Regions from separate parts of the Priestia flexa genome, predicted to be linked through region 1. Evidence: riboswitches for the same ligand, from Rfam matches in the RefSeq annotation. Region 1 holds a riboswitch; each other region holds the start of a gene.
What was found. A riboswitch is a leader RNA that binds a small molecule or an ion and turns the genes downstream of it on or off. The one in region 1 is predicted to bind lysine.
Positions count from the first base shown of each region.

Region 2: another riboswitch for lysine. It lies ahead of LZP85_RS17710 (Na+/H+ antiporter NhaC family protein); the one in region 1 lies ahead of LZP85_RS16380 (aspartate kinase).
Region 3: another riboswitch for lysine. It lies ahead of LZP85_RS00985 (transporter substrate-binding domain-containing protein); the one in region 1 lies ahead of LZP85_RS16380 (aspartate kinase).

Region 1 covers NZ_CP090431.1:3,178,993-3,184,025, reverse strand. Annotated here, with positions in the region: gene uvrC (excinuclease ABC subunit UvrC) at 1-1,535, shown strand, start outside; lysine riboswitch at 1,602-1,779, shown strand; gene LZP85_RS16380 (aspartate kinase) at 1,915-3,153, shown strand; gene LZP85_RS16375 (YslB family protein) at 3,173-3,688, opposite strand; gene LZP85_RS16370 (succinate dehydrogenase cytochrome b558 subunit) at 4,156-4,764, shown strand; gene sdhA (succinate dehydrogenase flavoprotein subunit) at 4,793-5,033, shown strand, end outside.
Region 2 covers NZ_CP090431.1:3,431,276-3,436,308, forward strand. Annotated here, with positions in the region: gene LZP85_RS17705 (sodium-dependent transporter) at 1-872, opposite strand, end outside; gene LZP85_RS17710 (Na+/H+ antiporter NhaC family protein) at 1,100-2,680, opposite strand; lysine riboswitch at 2,805-2,993, opposite strand; gene yunB (sporulation protein YunB) at 3,064-3,819, opposite strand; gene LZP85_RS17720 (HD-GYP domain-containing protein) at 3,889-4,986, opposite strand.
Region 3 covers NZ_CP090431.1:192,931-197,963, reverse strand. Annotated here, with positions in the region: gene LZP85_RS01000 (TetR/AcrR family transcriptional regulator) at 1-309, shown strand, start outside; gene LZP85_RS00995 (amino acid ABC transporter ATP-binding protein) at 336-1,076, opposite strand; gene LZP85_RS00990 (amino acid ABC transporter permease) at 1,101-1,829, opposite strand; gene LZP85_RS00985 (transporter substrate-binding domain-containing protein) at 1,896-2,732, opposite strand; lysine riboswitch at 2,841-3,025, opposite strand; gene LZP85_RS00980 (YitT family protein) at 3,173-4,048, opposite strand; gene LZP85_RS00975 (AgrD family cyclic lactone autoinducer peptide) at 4,229-4,360, opposite strand; gene LZP85_RS00970 (accessory gene regulator ArgB-like protein) at 4,341-4,976, opposite strand.

The sequences.
Region 1 (5,033 bases):
AAATGAATTTAATTAAAAAGCATGATCCTAAATATAATATTATGCTGAAAGATGATAAGGGGTATCCCTTTATTAAAATTACGAATGAAAAACACCCTCGCCTTGTCATCACGCGCAAAATTAAAAAGGATAAAGGAAAATATTTTGGACCGTATCCAAATGTTCAGGCTGCAAATGAAACCAAGCGGCTATTAGATCGCATTTATCCTTTGCGGAAATGTACGACGATGCCTAATCGAGCATGTTTATATTATCATATTGAACAGTGCCTAGCTCCCTGTGTATATGACGTTACGGATAGCCAAAACAAAGAAATTATTGATAATATTACGCGCTTTCTAAGCGGTGGTTATGAACAGGTGAAAATTGAATTAACAGAAAAGATGATGAAAGCTTCAGAAGAGCTAGATTTTGAACGTGCAAAAGAGTATCGAGATCAAATTGCTCATATTGAAGCTACAATGGAGAAGCAAAAAGTAACGTTCAATGACTTTATTAACCGTGATGTATTTGGCTATTCTTATGATAAAGGCTGGATGTGTGTACAAGTTTTCTTTATTCGACAAGGAAAGCTAATGGAACGCGAAGTGTCTATGTTTCCGTTTTACCACGAACCAGAAGAAGATTTCCTAACGTTCATTGGACAATTTTACGGAAAAAACTTAAAGCCTAAAGAAGTTCTTGTGCCAGCAACTGTAGATGCAAACCTTGCAGAACAGCTTTTAGAAGTAGACGTTCAGCATCCAAAACGAGGAAAAAAGAAAGAGCTTGTTGAGCTTGCGTCAAAAAACGCTCAAATTGCCTTAAAAGAAAAGTTTTATTTAATTGAACGAGATGAACAGCGTACGGTTGGTGCTGTCGAGCAGTTGGGGCAAGCACTAGGAATTGAAGCGCCTTATCGTATTGAAGCTTTTGATAATTCCAACATTCAAGGAACAGATCCTGTTTCTGCTATGATCGTTTTCGTTGACGGTAAACCTGAAAAGAAAGAATATCGAAAGTATAAAATTAAAACGGTTGAAGGCCCTGATGATTATGGTTCAATGCGTGAAGTGGTACGAAGACGATATACGCGCGTATTAAAAGAAGGTTTACCTTTACCAGATTTACTTATTGTTGACGGTGGAAAAGGTCATTTAGCAGCTGTTCAAGATGTTTTGGAAAATGAACTAGGGCTGCTTGTTCCAACAGCTGGATTAGTCAAAGATGAAAAGCATAGAACATCTAATTTAATGATTGGAGATCCTCCTGAAATTGTTCCACTTCAGCGTAACAGCCAAGAATTCTACTTGCTTCAGCGAATTCAAGATGAGGTTCACCGCTTTGCTATTACGTTTCATCGACAAGTTCGTTCTAAATCGGCTTTTCAGTCTATATTAGACAATATTCCAGGAGTAGGTGAAAAGCGTAAAAGAGCGTTGTTGCAAAAGTTTGGATCCGTTAAAAAGATGAAGGAAGCATCAATCGAAGAGATTCAAAATGCAGGAGTTCCAAGGCCGGTTGCGGAACAAATTGTTGAAGCCTTAAAAAATTAGTATTGAATTCCAGTTTAAACTCTGATAAGCTAGAACATAATTTCATATGACACTTCATTAAACTGAAGTGAAGATAGAGGTGCGAATTTTAAGAGTACACATTTGGAAGAGTATGAGCTCTAAAGATAAATGTGGAAAGGAAAATTTGCCGAAGTGAATGACATCTCATAGAGTCATTTGCTGGTTCTGCGTTGAATAAATGTAGGATTGTCAAGAATGTGTTTCTTGGAGAGCTATCTCACGGCATTGAACGTTTTATATATACTTTTCGTTCGTTAAGCAATGAGATATCCATCTCATTGCTTTTTTTATTGTCTGAGCTTAAGCAATAGATCGCCTCTTTATCATATTGAAAACAAGTGAAAGGATGAGGAGACTTATGGGATTAATCGTTCAAAAATTTGGTGGAACTTCTGTTGGATCAACAGAACGAATTCAGCATGTAGCAAATCGAGTTATCCAGGAAGTTGAGCAAGGCAATCAAGTAGTAGTGGTTGTATCAGCAATGGGTAAAACAACAGATGAATTAGTAAGATTAGCAGGAGAAATTACAAGTAAACCAAGTAAACGAGAAATGGATATGCTACTAACAACCGGTGAGCAAGTTACCATTTCTCTCCTTACAATGGCGCTGCAAGAAAAAGGCTATGACGCTACTTCCTATACAGGATGGCAGGCAGGAATTTGTACGGAAGCTCAGCATGGAAATGCACGAATCACCAAGATTAATGAACAAGCCATTGCAGGGCGTTTGAAAGAAAATCATATTGTGGTCGTAGCAGGATTTCAAGGAATGTCGGAAGATAACAGTATTACAACGTTAGGAAGAGGCGGATCTGATACAACAGCTGTAGCTTTAGCAGCGGCATTAAAAGCAGATAAGTGCGATATCTATACAGACGTAATGGGAGTATTTACAACGGACCCTCGCTACGTGCAAGGCGCTCGTAAACTGCAGTCTATTTCATATGATGAAATGCTAGAGCTTGCAAATCTAGGGGCGGGTGTATTGCACCCTCGAGCAGTAGAGTTTGCAAAAAACTATCAGGTGCCACTAGAGGTAAGGTCAAGTCTAGTATCAGAAAGAGGAACGATTGTTGAGGAGGAAGTATCGATGGAACAGAACTTAGTAGTAAGAGGAATTGCATTTGAAGATAATATCTCAAGAGTCACAATTGAAGGGCTAAATAATGAGCTTCAGACATTATCAACCATTTTTACAGCATTAGCAAAAGAGCACGTTAACGTGGATATCATTATTCAAAATGTGACGTCAGACAATCGTTTATCTATTTCTTTCTCGATTAAAACAGAAGATACGGATACGACTTTATCTGTGCTAGCTCAGTTAAAAGAAGTAGTAGGTCATAAAAAAGTGGAGCATGAAAGGGGCTTAGCTAAAGTTTCGATTGTTGGATCGGGTATGATTTCAAACCCAGGCGTTGCTGCCGATATGTTTGAAGTATTAGCTGTGGAAGAAATTGAAGTGAAAATGGTAAGTACGTCTGAAATTAAAGTATCAACAGTTGTGCCACATAAAGACATGGTCAAAGCGGTAGAAACTTTGCACACTGCTTTTGAATTAGAAGAGCAAGATATTTATCAAGTTCAAAAATAAAAGCGGGCACAGCCCGCTTTTATTTTTTATATCTTTCCGTTCTAGTTTCAGGTGTAATGATATCTTTTTTATCCCATTGAACGGAAAAAAGGACTTTGTCGGCTTTTTCTTTGTTGGTTAAATAAGTTTCTGTTAGACAGTTTTTTAACTGTTGAACTTGTTCAGCAACAAAGCCAGCTTCAAGATGGAAAGATGAATTGGGATACTCAGTAAATCTTCGTTTGACAACTTCACCTGTTAATTCCATTTCAATGTTATATTTTTCAGTTTTTAAAATGGTTAATTGTCCCCAGCCAGCTTTCACAAAAAAGCCGCTAATCTCTTCAACAGAGGAAAGTGGAAATTTTCGTGCTAACTGTTTTCCTGCCCAGTACGAGATTTCATTCGTATCATTGCTAAGAAGCTCTGGAATTAACACGTCTCGAAGTAAGCTGTATCCAAAATAAGGAGTTGTAGGTGCTTGTGGAGTATCGGTTTGATTGATTTCTTCACTTTCAACGATTTCTTGCTGCGTTTCAGTTTGTTGATTGCTCATTTTTTCCCCTCTTTCTTTACATCTATTATATACAAATTGAGCAGTTCTCTCATCTATTTTTAAAAATAAATCAAGCAAAGTCCATGAGATGGTTGTTGCATCTATAACTTTTCGAAATACGTAAAAAATTATTGTACAATAAAATGAATATCCTTTTATAGGAAGTCGCAATCTTTTGTAGAAAACGGTTACATAAAGGTGTACAATAAGAAGTGTAAAAAATATAAAATCCTATAACATCAACTTCGTAAGCGTTAACAAACTTAATTTTTCATAAATTTATATTTTAATGAAGATTTAAACATCTTATCTTGACGCTCTATGTTGATGGGAGTAAAATTGATGTGTCACATATTTTAATAGAGAATGCAAAGGTTTTCATTTTCTGCTGTATCAATCTATTTATTTTATTCGGGAGCTTTGTTTTCACTAACATTGTTTATCTAACTAAGGGGGGTATTACGCACATGGCAGCGAACAAAGAGTTTCAGTATCGCAAACTACATTCTTTACTAGGTGTCATACCAGTAGGCATATTTTTAGTCCAACATCTGGTTGTCAACCACTTTGCAACAAAGGGAGAAGAAGCGTTTAATCAAGCAGCTCATTTTATGGAGAGCTTACCTTTTCGCTACGCACTTGAAATCTTTATTATCTTCTTACCTATTCTATTTCATGCTATCTATGGCTTGTATATTGCGTTTACTGCCAAAACGAGTGTAAGCAGATACGGTTTCTTCCGTAACTGGATGTTTGTCTTACAACGTGTATCTGGCGTTGTAACGCTTATTTTCATTACATGGCATGTTTGGGAAACACGTATTCAAGCTGCGCTTGGTCAAAAAGTAGACTTTAATATGATGCAAGATATTTTAAGTAATCCTGGTATGATGGTATTTTATATTGTTGGTGTTGTGTCAACGATTTTCCATTTTGCTAATGGATTATGGTCATTTGGCGTTAGCTGGGGGTTAACTGTAACACCTCGCTCTCAACGAATTTCAACATATGTAACATTAGCGATCTTCTTCGCATTAACATTTGTAGGTGTACGTACATTATTCGCATTTGCATAAAATTACGTTTTAAAGGAGTGAGGTTACGATGAGTAAAGGAAGAATTATTGTTGTTGGTGGCGGCTTAGCGGGCTTAATGGCAACAATTAAAATTGCTGAGTCTGGCAAACAAGTTGATTTGTTTTCATTAGTTCCAGTGAAGAGATCTCACTCAGTTTGCGCTCAAGGTGGTATTAACGGAGCTGTAAATACAAAAGGTGAAGGAGATTCACCGTGGGAACACTTTGACGATACGGTATACGGCGGAGACTTTTTAGCCAATCAACCTC
Region 2 (5,033 bases), 250 kb from region 1:
TCATCAATGCTCACACCTTGCTGCATTGCCATAAACCCTAAAGCACTAAATACACCAATACCGGCTAGTAATTCAAATGCTGAGTTACCAAAGCCAGTGATAAAAGCATTATTTGTTAAATCTGATTTCTTTGGTAAATAGCTAGAATAAGTAATCATAATGGCAAAACCAACAGATAAACTGAAGAAGATTTGACCATAAGCTGCCACCCAAACTTTTCCATTTGCAATAGCGCTCCAGTCTGGCTTAAAGAATGCATTCAACCCTTCCATTGCACCATCTAATGTAATAGCGCGAAGCACAATGATAAAGAATAAAACAATTAATGTTGGTAAGAAAATTTTGTTTGCTGCTTCAATTCCTTTTTTAATACCTTTTAGTAAGACACCTAAAGCTATTACCCAAACTAAAATAAGCGGTATTAGGACACCTGGTACAATGCTTCCCGTTTGACCAGGAACCTCAGCTAATTTCAAATAGTCACCGAATAAAAACCCTTCAGTATCTTGACCCCAGCTTAGCTTTAGCGAAAAGATAAAGTAAGACATGGCCCATGCAATAATCGCTGCATAGTAAACTGCAATAATAAATGAAATACCAACTTGCCACCAGCCTAGCCATTCTGCTTTTTTATTTAGTCTCGCTAGCGATAATGGCGATGATCCTCTATACTTATGTCCAATTGCAAACTCCATGATTAAGATTGGAATACCTGCTGTTAATAACGCAAATAAGTATGGTAAGAAAAATGCACCTCCACCGTTTTCATAGGCAGTCGCCGGAAACCTCCAAATATTTCCTAATCCAATTGCAGAACCTGCTGCTGCCATGATAAAACCTGCTCTCGTACCCCATTGAGGACGATTTTCCATCATAGTTTCCCCCTTACACTCTCTCTTTTCTTTTATCTCTGTCATAACCTAGAAAGTTATTTAAACTTTCTGACAATTTAGCATAGTCTGTCTTTAGAACTATCTTACGAAGAATTATAGCTATTATGCTATAGTATGTCAAAATATTTTTTATAGAAAATTTTGATAATTAAACAATTAAAAATAGAGCAGACGTTGTGAAACGCATCTGCTCTATCTTTATTCTTCTATTTTTCTAATGATGTCTCTGTTATGTTCCCCTTTTTACGAGTTACTAAGACAAATACCACTAATAAAACCATTACTGTTCCAAATCCTGCAGCTGTACTTTCTGTTAAACCAAGTACAATATAACCAATGATGCTAATCACAGCTGAAATAATTGCATAAGGAAGCTGTGTCATTACGTGATCAATATGATGACTTCCTGCTCCAGTTGATGACAAGATTGTTGTATCAGAAATTGGTGAACAGTGATCTCCGCAAACTGAACCAGCTAATACAGCCGCAAGAGCTGGTAATAATAATTCTGGTTCAATGTTTCCTACAATGTCACCTGCAATTGGAAGCATAATACCAAACGTTCCCCACGATGTCCCTGTTGAAAACGCCATGATGCCAGCAATAATAAATAGTACCACTGGTAAGAAGGCAATATTTAAATTAGAACTCTCCACAATTCCTGCTAAGAATTCTCCTGATTTCAACTGACCAATCAAATCTCCAATCATCCAAGCAAGCAGCAAAATATAAATAGCGGGTAGCATCGATTTGATTCCTGCTACTATGCCCTTACCAAGCACCGAATTAGACAGTTCATTCGATTGTCTCGTACGTGCGATAAATAATACTAGCGTTACAACAAGGCCTGATAAACCACCAATCATTAATGAATTAGGTACATTCGTATTCTCAAACATTGTAAAGATTGTAGCTTGACCTTCAGTTGCTTGATAGCCTGTCCATAACATCGCACCAATTGTCCCAATCATCAATACAATAATTGGTAAGATCAAATCGAATACACGACCATTTTCACTAACTGGTAAATCTTCTTTTAACTCTCCTGGTACTGCACCTTTTTCTGGGTCCGTTACTTCTCCAGTACGAATCGCACGCTCTTCGTGTTTTTTCATTGGTCCAATGTTAATATCAAAAACACTCACCACGAATACCATAATTAATGCGGTAAATACATAAAAATTCATCGGTATCATCTGTACAAATGCTGAAAATGCTGACACATTACTCATCCCGTGTGCAGCTAGAATTGAACCTACAACCGTAATAATATAGGCACCCCAACTTGAGAACGGTGCAATCACACATACCGGAGCTGAAGTTGAATCAATTAAATAAGCAAGCTTCGCTCTTGATACCCGCTGTCGATCTGTTACCGGGCGACTTACTTGTCCAACAGCTAGTGCATTAAAATAATCATCAATAAAGATAATAATTCCTAACACAGCTGTTAATAGATGAGCTCCACGACGCGTTTTAATACGTTGTAAAGCCCATTCTCCAAAAGCACGACTTCCTCCGATGATTGAGATAAAAGCCGTAATAACACCTAAAATTAAAAGGAAAAGCAAAATAAATAGATTTGAAGTATTAAGTGCGCCGTCCGCGTAGAAAATTGTAGCAAAGCTTCCCCAAATCTTTTGAATCGTTTCTCCAACTGAAAACTCCGTTAACACTAATCCACCTGCTAAAATCCCTACTCCTAGGGAAAGCAGTACTTTACGTGTTAAAACAACCATTAATATGGCAATCAATGGTGGTAATAACGAAAAAATAGTTCCTTCCATGATATCCTCCTAATATAAGCCTGTTTAAATCTAGGAGGACTACTTATAAAGAAAAAAACGCAAAAAAGAGCAATGATAGAAAATAACTATCATTACTCTTTGTAATGTTATGTTATCCTCCATCACGATCAGTAGCCCTCCATCATGAAAACAAGCGTATTTTCATAATGACAGTGTTACCCTTTTTCAAGGTAACCCCAGAAAAGAAAAGCTGACTCTTTTTCTTTCCTTCGGCAAAAAATCCTTTTTACTATGATCACAGTTGTCATCCTCACATAGTATACTCATACTTTTTGCATCCTCTACCTCATCGATCTGATAAGGTGATGGTATATAATTATATCTAGTACATTATATCGGTAAAGTATAAAGTTATCAACCGGCTATTTCTTCTTTAGTTCAATAGATGGAGAGGCTGAGTTAGTGCCACCGTTAAAATAATCCGGTACGCTCCCTGGAATCATCGCCATTCCTACAGGCACTGTCGCTTGAACGGTTGTCTGTTTTGTAGCAAAGGGAATAATCACCTGAACGTTAACCTGAACTTCAATTGAAATTTCTAAAAAAGCACCGTTAATTCCGTATTCCTCTATTTTCCGTACAACGTCTGATTGCACATCACCAATTGCATGAAATTTAACCGGGATTAAAGGTCCTAGATTTCCTAGTAAGGCATTGTTTGTAGCTTGCCCTAATGGAACTTGATAGACAATTCCTCGCTGCCTGAGCTTTTCATCTGGTTCAATATTAATATCCGTTGGAATCTCTAATTCTTCTAAATTTCCTTTTTCAGCTTCTCGTAAATTAGCCTGGACTAAAGATGTCGTTTGAGCTCTAATACGATTTACGACTGCCGTATCAATCTTGGCTACCTGCCCATCCGGCGTACTTTCCGTCTTAATAATATCGTTCACATCAAGTTGGTCTACCACTTGTTTATTAACGGCCTTATTAATAACAAGCGTTGCAATCTCTTTAGTCTGGGCTTCTGCATATTTCATTAAGGTTGGTTCAATTCCTCTATTAATTAACCATATTCCTGCTCCAGTAGAAAGCAGAAAAAAAACAATTGTTAGTAGTACAACATAGCGAAATGGTATAGGTCCCTTTTTCAATACTCTTCGGCGAACCCTAATCAAAAAAATCCCTCCTTACAAGCTATATGTATGCATAAACAAGGAGGGCTAACGCTATTTTCTAAAAGTTTTCTATGTTTGTTTTAAATCGCTGCTGATAATTATTAATGTAGGACTTTCTTTTAAATCAATTTCATAAGGTTTATCTAAAACCCTGCCTCCTTCTTCTTGAATAAGAATGTAAGGTCGATCACTTAGGCCTTTATTTTGCTTGCTTACTATGCCTTTTCTTTGGTCATTCAGCGTTACAAAAAGACCAATAGGATAAACAGCAATTGCCCTTCTGAAAGCGCTAATCATATCTTTATCAAACTGACTTCCCGCACCCGCATACAAAATCTCTAGCCCCTCGTGAGGGAGAAGAGCGCTTCTATACACGCGATTTGACGTCACGGCATCGTACACATCCGCAATTGCGATAATTTTACTAAATAAATGAATTCGCTCTTCTTTAATTCCTAATGGATACCCTGATCCATCCAATCTTTCATGATGCTGATATGCGCAAGAGGCGGAGAGCGCAGAGACATTAGGAGTACTTCGCAATAATTCGTACCCATATGTGGTATGCTTTTTCATTAACTTAAATTCTTCATCCGTTAATCTTCCGGGCTTGTTTAGAATATCTTGGGGAATTAACATTTTCCCTACATCATGTAGCATAGCTCCTGCACCTAGCTTCTCTAGAACAGGCTGAGTTAATCCTATTTCTTTTCCGAGTGAAAGGGCATAAAGCGTCACGTTCACAGAATGAGAAAATACATAGTTATCGTATATATATACATCCGTTAACAATGACAATACATCATTATTATTCATAATCTCATCTACTAATTGATTGCCAACCTTATGTACTTCACGAACCGATTGTTCTAAAAGTGCAACACGCGTTTTTTCATGCTTTTTTTGAAGAGAGTGAAAGACATCTTCCACTGATTCCATTGCCTTTTTCCGAAGTGAAAATGGGATAGTAGAAGTAGAATTTACAACAATATCATTTGTTCGTTTATCACCTATGTATACAAACGTAACACCTCGCTGCTGTAAACGATTAATAATAGTCTCTGTCAAAGGTATGCCTGTATTAATTAGCGTGTTTCCTGCTTCATCTAATATTGGTTTTGCTAAACATGCACCTGGGCTCAATGATTGAATTGCAACTAATTTCATAGTAACTCCCTAACTATCTATTATTTTATAATCGCTATAAAAGAGGT
Region 3 (5,033 bases), 1.0 Mb from region 1:
TTACATATGGCTGAGCATGAGCGCAGTATGATGCAGGTATTCGAACAAGCAATCGGCATCTCTCCTGTCGTGTCGGAAAGCTGGAAGAATATTCGAAGGAAATTTATTCAGCGCATCTCACAAGATATCGCTTATGCCCAAGAGAAGGGACTTGCTAGAGATGAATTAAATCATGAACTAGTGGCAAGAGGCTGGTTTTTCACCAATGAAATGTACCTCTGGGATATCGTTCGGCATGAATACGAAAGCTCCATTGAAGAAATTGCGCGGAACATCGCATCTGTTTACATTCGAGGGCTATATAAATAAGAAAAAGCCCTCACAGGGACTTTTTCTTATTTGTCTTTTAACGTACGTTTTAAGAACTCACGCGTACGTTCGTGCGTTGGATGATTAAAGATTTGCTCAGGAGTACCCTCTTCTGCAATAACGCCTTTATCCATAAAGACAATGCGATCCGATACCTCTTTAGCAAATTCCATTTCATGCGTTACGATAAGCATTGTTAGACCTGACTCTGCAAGCTCCTTCATAACCTTTAATACTTCTCCCACCATCTCAGGGTCTAAAGCCGATGTTGGTTCATCAAATAAAAGGACATCCGGCTGCATGGACAAAGCGCGAGCAATAGCCACGCGCTGCTTTTGACCACCTGAAAGCTGTCTTGGCTTCGCATTGATGTACTGATCCATCCCAACGACCTTCAAATAGCCGAACGCTACCTTTTCAGCTTCTTCTTTTGAACGCTTTAACACTTTGACTTGTCCTACTACACAGTTATTTAAAACATTATGGTTATCAAATAAATTGAACTGTTGAAAGACCATTCCTAAATTTTTACGATACTCAAATAGATTATGCTGATCATCCAGAACATTTTCCCCGTTATAAATAATTTGGCCACCGTTCGGCTGCTCTAATAAATTGATACAACGAAGGAGCGTTGATTTCCCCGAGCCCGAAGAACCAATAATGGTCACAACTTCTCCTTTGTTAACAGAGAAATTAATATCTTTTAATACTTCATGACTTCCATACGCTTTGTTTAAATGTTGAATATCAATTACTTGTTCCATTTTCTTATACCTCCTTACCCTTCATTATCGATTTTGGTCCGTTTTAATCATCGTGTAGCTGTCGGGTCCGTCTAATTTACGCTCAAAGTAGCGCAGAATTTGCGATACCATAAACGTCATGACAAAGTAAATCATACAAGCAACAAAGAATGACTCAAAATATCTAAAGTTGTTTCCTGCTACTGATTTCGTGACAAAGTATAGCTCGGAAACGGAAATAACGTTTAATACCGACGTATCTTTAATGTTAATCACAAACTGGTTACCCGTTGCTGGTAAGATATTACGAATGACTTGAGGTAAAACAACGTTCATCATTGTTTGATAATGATTCATGCCAATGGCTTTGGCTGCCTCAAACTGTCCTTTATCAACGGAAATAATCCCGCCACGTACAATTTCAGCCATATATGCTCCTGTATTAATTGATACAACAATAACCGCTGCTAACATCACGTTCATATCAAAGCCAAATGCAAGCGCTGAACCATAGTAAATAACCATTGCTTGCACAATCATTGGCGTACCTCGGAAAAATTCAATGTATACAGATAAAACGAAATTCGTTACCTTCAATCCTGCTTTTTTCAGCCCGCTCGTTGGCGTTGGAACAGTTCGGATAATACCAGCAACTAACCCAATGACCGCCCCAATAATGGTACCTGTCAGCGCAATTAATAGCGTCATCCCAGCTCCGCGTAAAAACATTGGCCAGTTTTCTGAGATGATTGTAATAACCCATTCAAAACTCATCGTTCTTCCTCCCTTACCTCATTACAAAACCGACTGTATGTAGATACAGCCGGTGTTATGTCATCATTATTTTGCTGCAGGTTGGTTTTTGATTGCCGCATCCATAATGCTTGTGCGTTCTTCTTCTGAAATACCTTTTAAGGTTTTGTTGATTTCTTCTTTTAGCTCACTGTCTTTTTTAAGACCCACGGCTACAGCTGTATCGTCAGCTGATGTTTTGAAGCCATCCTTGAATTCAACCATTGCAAAATTATCATTTGCTGCTGAAGCACTTACTGCTTCAGGTCGCTCTGATACATAACCATCAATAACTCCTGATTCTAGCGCTACGCGCATTGCTGGGAAATTATCCATTGCTGTTTCTTTTGATACACCTTTAATTTGATCAATGACGGAGTAGTGAAACGTGTTTAATTGAGCCGTAATTTTTGCGCCTTTGAAATCTGCAATCTTCGTAACACCTTCATACTTACTACCTTTTTTCACAACCATTACTAGGTTTGAATTATAGTAGTTATCAGAGAAATCAATTGTTTCTTTTCGCTCTGCAGTCGGTGACATTCCTGCCACAATCGCATCAATTTTACCTGATGTTAAGGCTGGTACAAGACCATCCCACTCAGTTTTTACAATCACTAGCTCTTTGCCTAATCCATCAGCAATTTTCTTAGCCATCTCAACATCATAGCCGCCTGCATACTGTGAGCCGCCCTTAATTTTAACCGCTCCGTTTGAATCGTCATTTTGAGTCCAGTTAAATGGTGGATAGCCTGCTTCCAAGCCTACCGTAAACGTATCAGCGTCTCCTGAACCCGATGCTGACTCACTGCTTTGACCACAGCCTGCTAATAAAACGACTGCTGAAAGCAATAATGTTAAGAAAAATCCTGCTTTTCTTTTCATAGTTTGTTTCCCCCTTATATCTTTTTAAGCTTTGAAGACAATAAAAAAACGACCCGAGATTTACTCAGGTCGTTTCATTCATCGTTCCCTAAAGTCCTCTCTTTTAAAAGATGAGATAGCACAACTCAATAAGCTGGTAAACTTATTGAGACAGTCCTGCAGTTCTTCACTACAGACCCAGCAAGCAATTATTGAGAACAATTTACTCACTTCGGCGATATTTCCTTCTCTCTAGCTTCAACGTCTCTCAAACTCTGCTAAAGACTGTTAAATACCGCGCCTCTACCTCACTTGACTAAAAGTGAGGTCTTATTAAATTTGTTTCAAGTCTACATCTTTCTTCCTAATCTGTCAATCTGGTTTTTATCGGATAATTTTCCAGCTAATCCTTTCAGCTCTAAAAAAAAAAAAACAATTTTATACAGAATAAAAAGGAGGATTTAATGAATGTTGGTTTTTCTAAAGTTTCCACCCTTTACTTCGGCAACGTCATACACGCGCACAAAAGCATCCGGATCGATTTCGCTGATAATTTCCTTCATTTTACTTTCTTCTAAACGGTTAATAACACACGTAATCTCTTTGAACTTTTCGTGAGAATATCCGCCGTATACTTCTTTATATGTAGCGCTTCGACCTAGTCGATCACGAATTGTTTTAACCATTAAAACAGGCTCATTTGTAATGATTTCAAACGCTTTTGAACCGCTTAACCCAACTTCAACGACATGAATAACCTTTGAAGCGATGAAGTAAGCAATGGCAGAAAGAATGGCTCCTTGCAAGCCAAACACAAAAGAAACCACGATAAATACAAACATATTTAGAAATAAAATAAGATCACTTGTTCCAAACGGTGACTTTCGTGAAAGGAGTACAGCAAGCATATCAATACCGTCCAATGCTCCTCCATTACGCAGTGCTAGACCCATTCCAAAACCAAGGATTACACCACCTACAACGGTTACTAAAAGCGTATCTCCTTCAATAATGGCTGGAGTGTGATGCATAAGAGTTGTACTAACTGCTAAAGAAGCAATACCGATGGTTGAAAAAATAGCGAAGCTTTTTCCAATTTGCTGATAACCTAACCAGATGAAGGGAAGATTGATGATGGCGATTAAAACGCCTAGTGGAATTCCAAAGAGCTGGGAACCAACGATGCTAAGTCCCGTCACACCCCCGTCAGATACGCTATTTGGAATTAATACTGTTTCTAACCCATAACCTGCGATAATGCCACCAATGATGACTAAAAGGCCTCGAAACAATAGTTTTTGTTTACTCGATTTTCGATGCTGTTTTAACGCATTCATGTAATTCCTCACTTCTAATGTTTTTTGACACACATAATTTTATCATAAAATCATCTTCATTTATAAAATTAAGGTATCTCTAAAAGGTACTAAGCATAAAAAACGTAAATAGCCAGTCATCGGTTCAACACCGACAACTGGCTATTTAACTACTTTAAAAATAGAAATAATTACAAAAACTCATTGTAGCTCTTCGTCTTCATCTTCAGGCAATTCAGGTTCATACAGTCCTAGAAAACAACTTGTTGTAAAGGTAGCTTGTGTCATAAATAAACCCGTAGCAGCAACAAAATTATAAAGATACTTTTTCATTTAAATCAATCTCCTTTTTTATTAAAATTTTATCTATTGAATGTATGATAAATACTCCAATAGGTGTAATTGTAAATGTTTGATAAACCAATACCTGCATGATGACAATTGAATATGTCTTGGGAATAAATAAACTTACAATCATTAGAAATAGTGCAATTGAAATAGAGATCCATTTATTTTGTTGTTTCTGCGAATCACTAAAAGCTGCTTCTTTCTTAAATAAAATAGGGGCATATCGCCAAACAAAGAAAATGACTATTGGATAAGCAATGAGCTGCCAATAAATAATATCAAGCATAGGTGAGAGATACTTAGAAGTAAAAGAAATGGTGAAGATAAGCATAACGCTTGCAATTAAACAATGATGGAATTTAGAGAAATGTGCTCCTCCGGAAAACATTCGAAATACGGATAGAGATAGTAAACAAAGTACTGTGAGAAAAAATAGGTCAAATAGAGAACCCAATAGTAAAACAATGAAGACCTGATAAAGTAAAATAATCATCATTTCTAAACCATAGCGAATTTTCCCGCTTACTTTTCTAAAGCTACTTTCGTGAGCAATAACTTCATTGGTTATTGCTTGAGCTAAGTCTTTTGGTCCCCAATTCACACTTACTCCTCCAAACAAACTATACTTTACAATCGTTATATTAGCACAAAAATACTA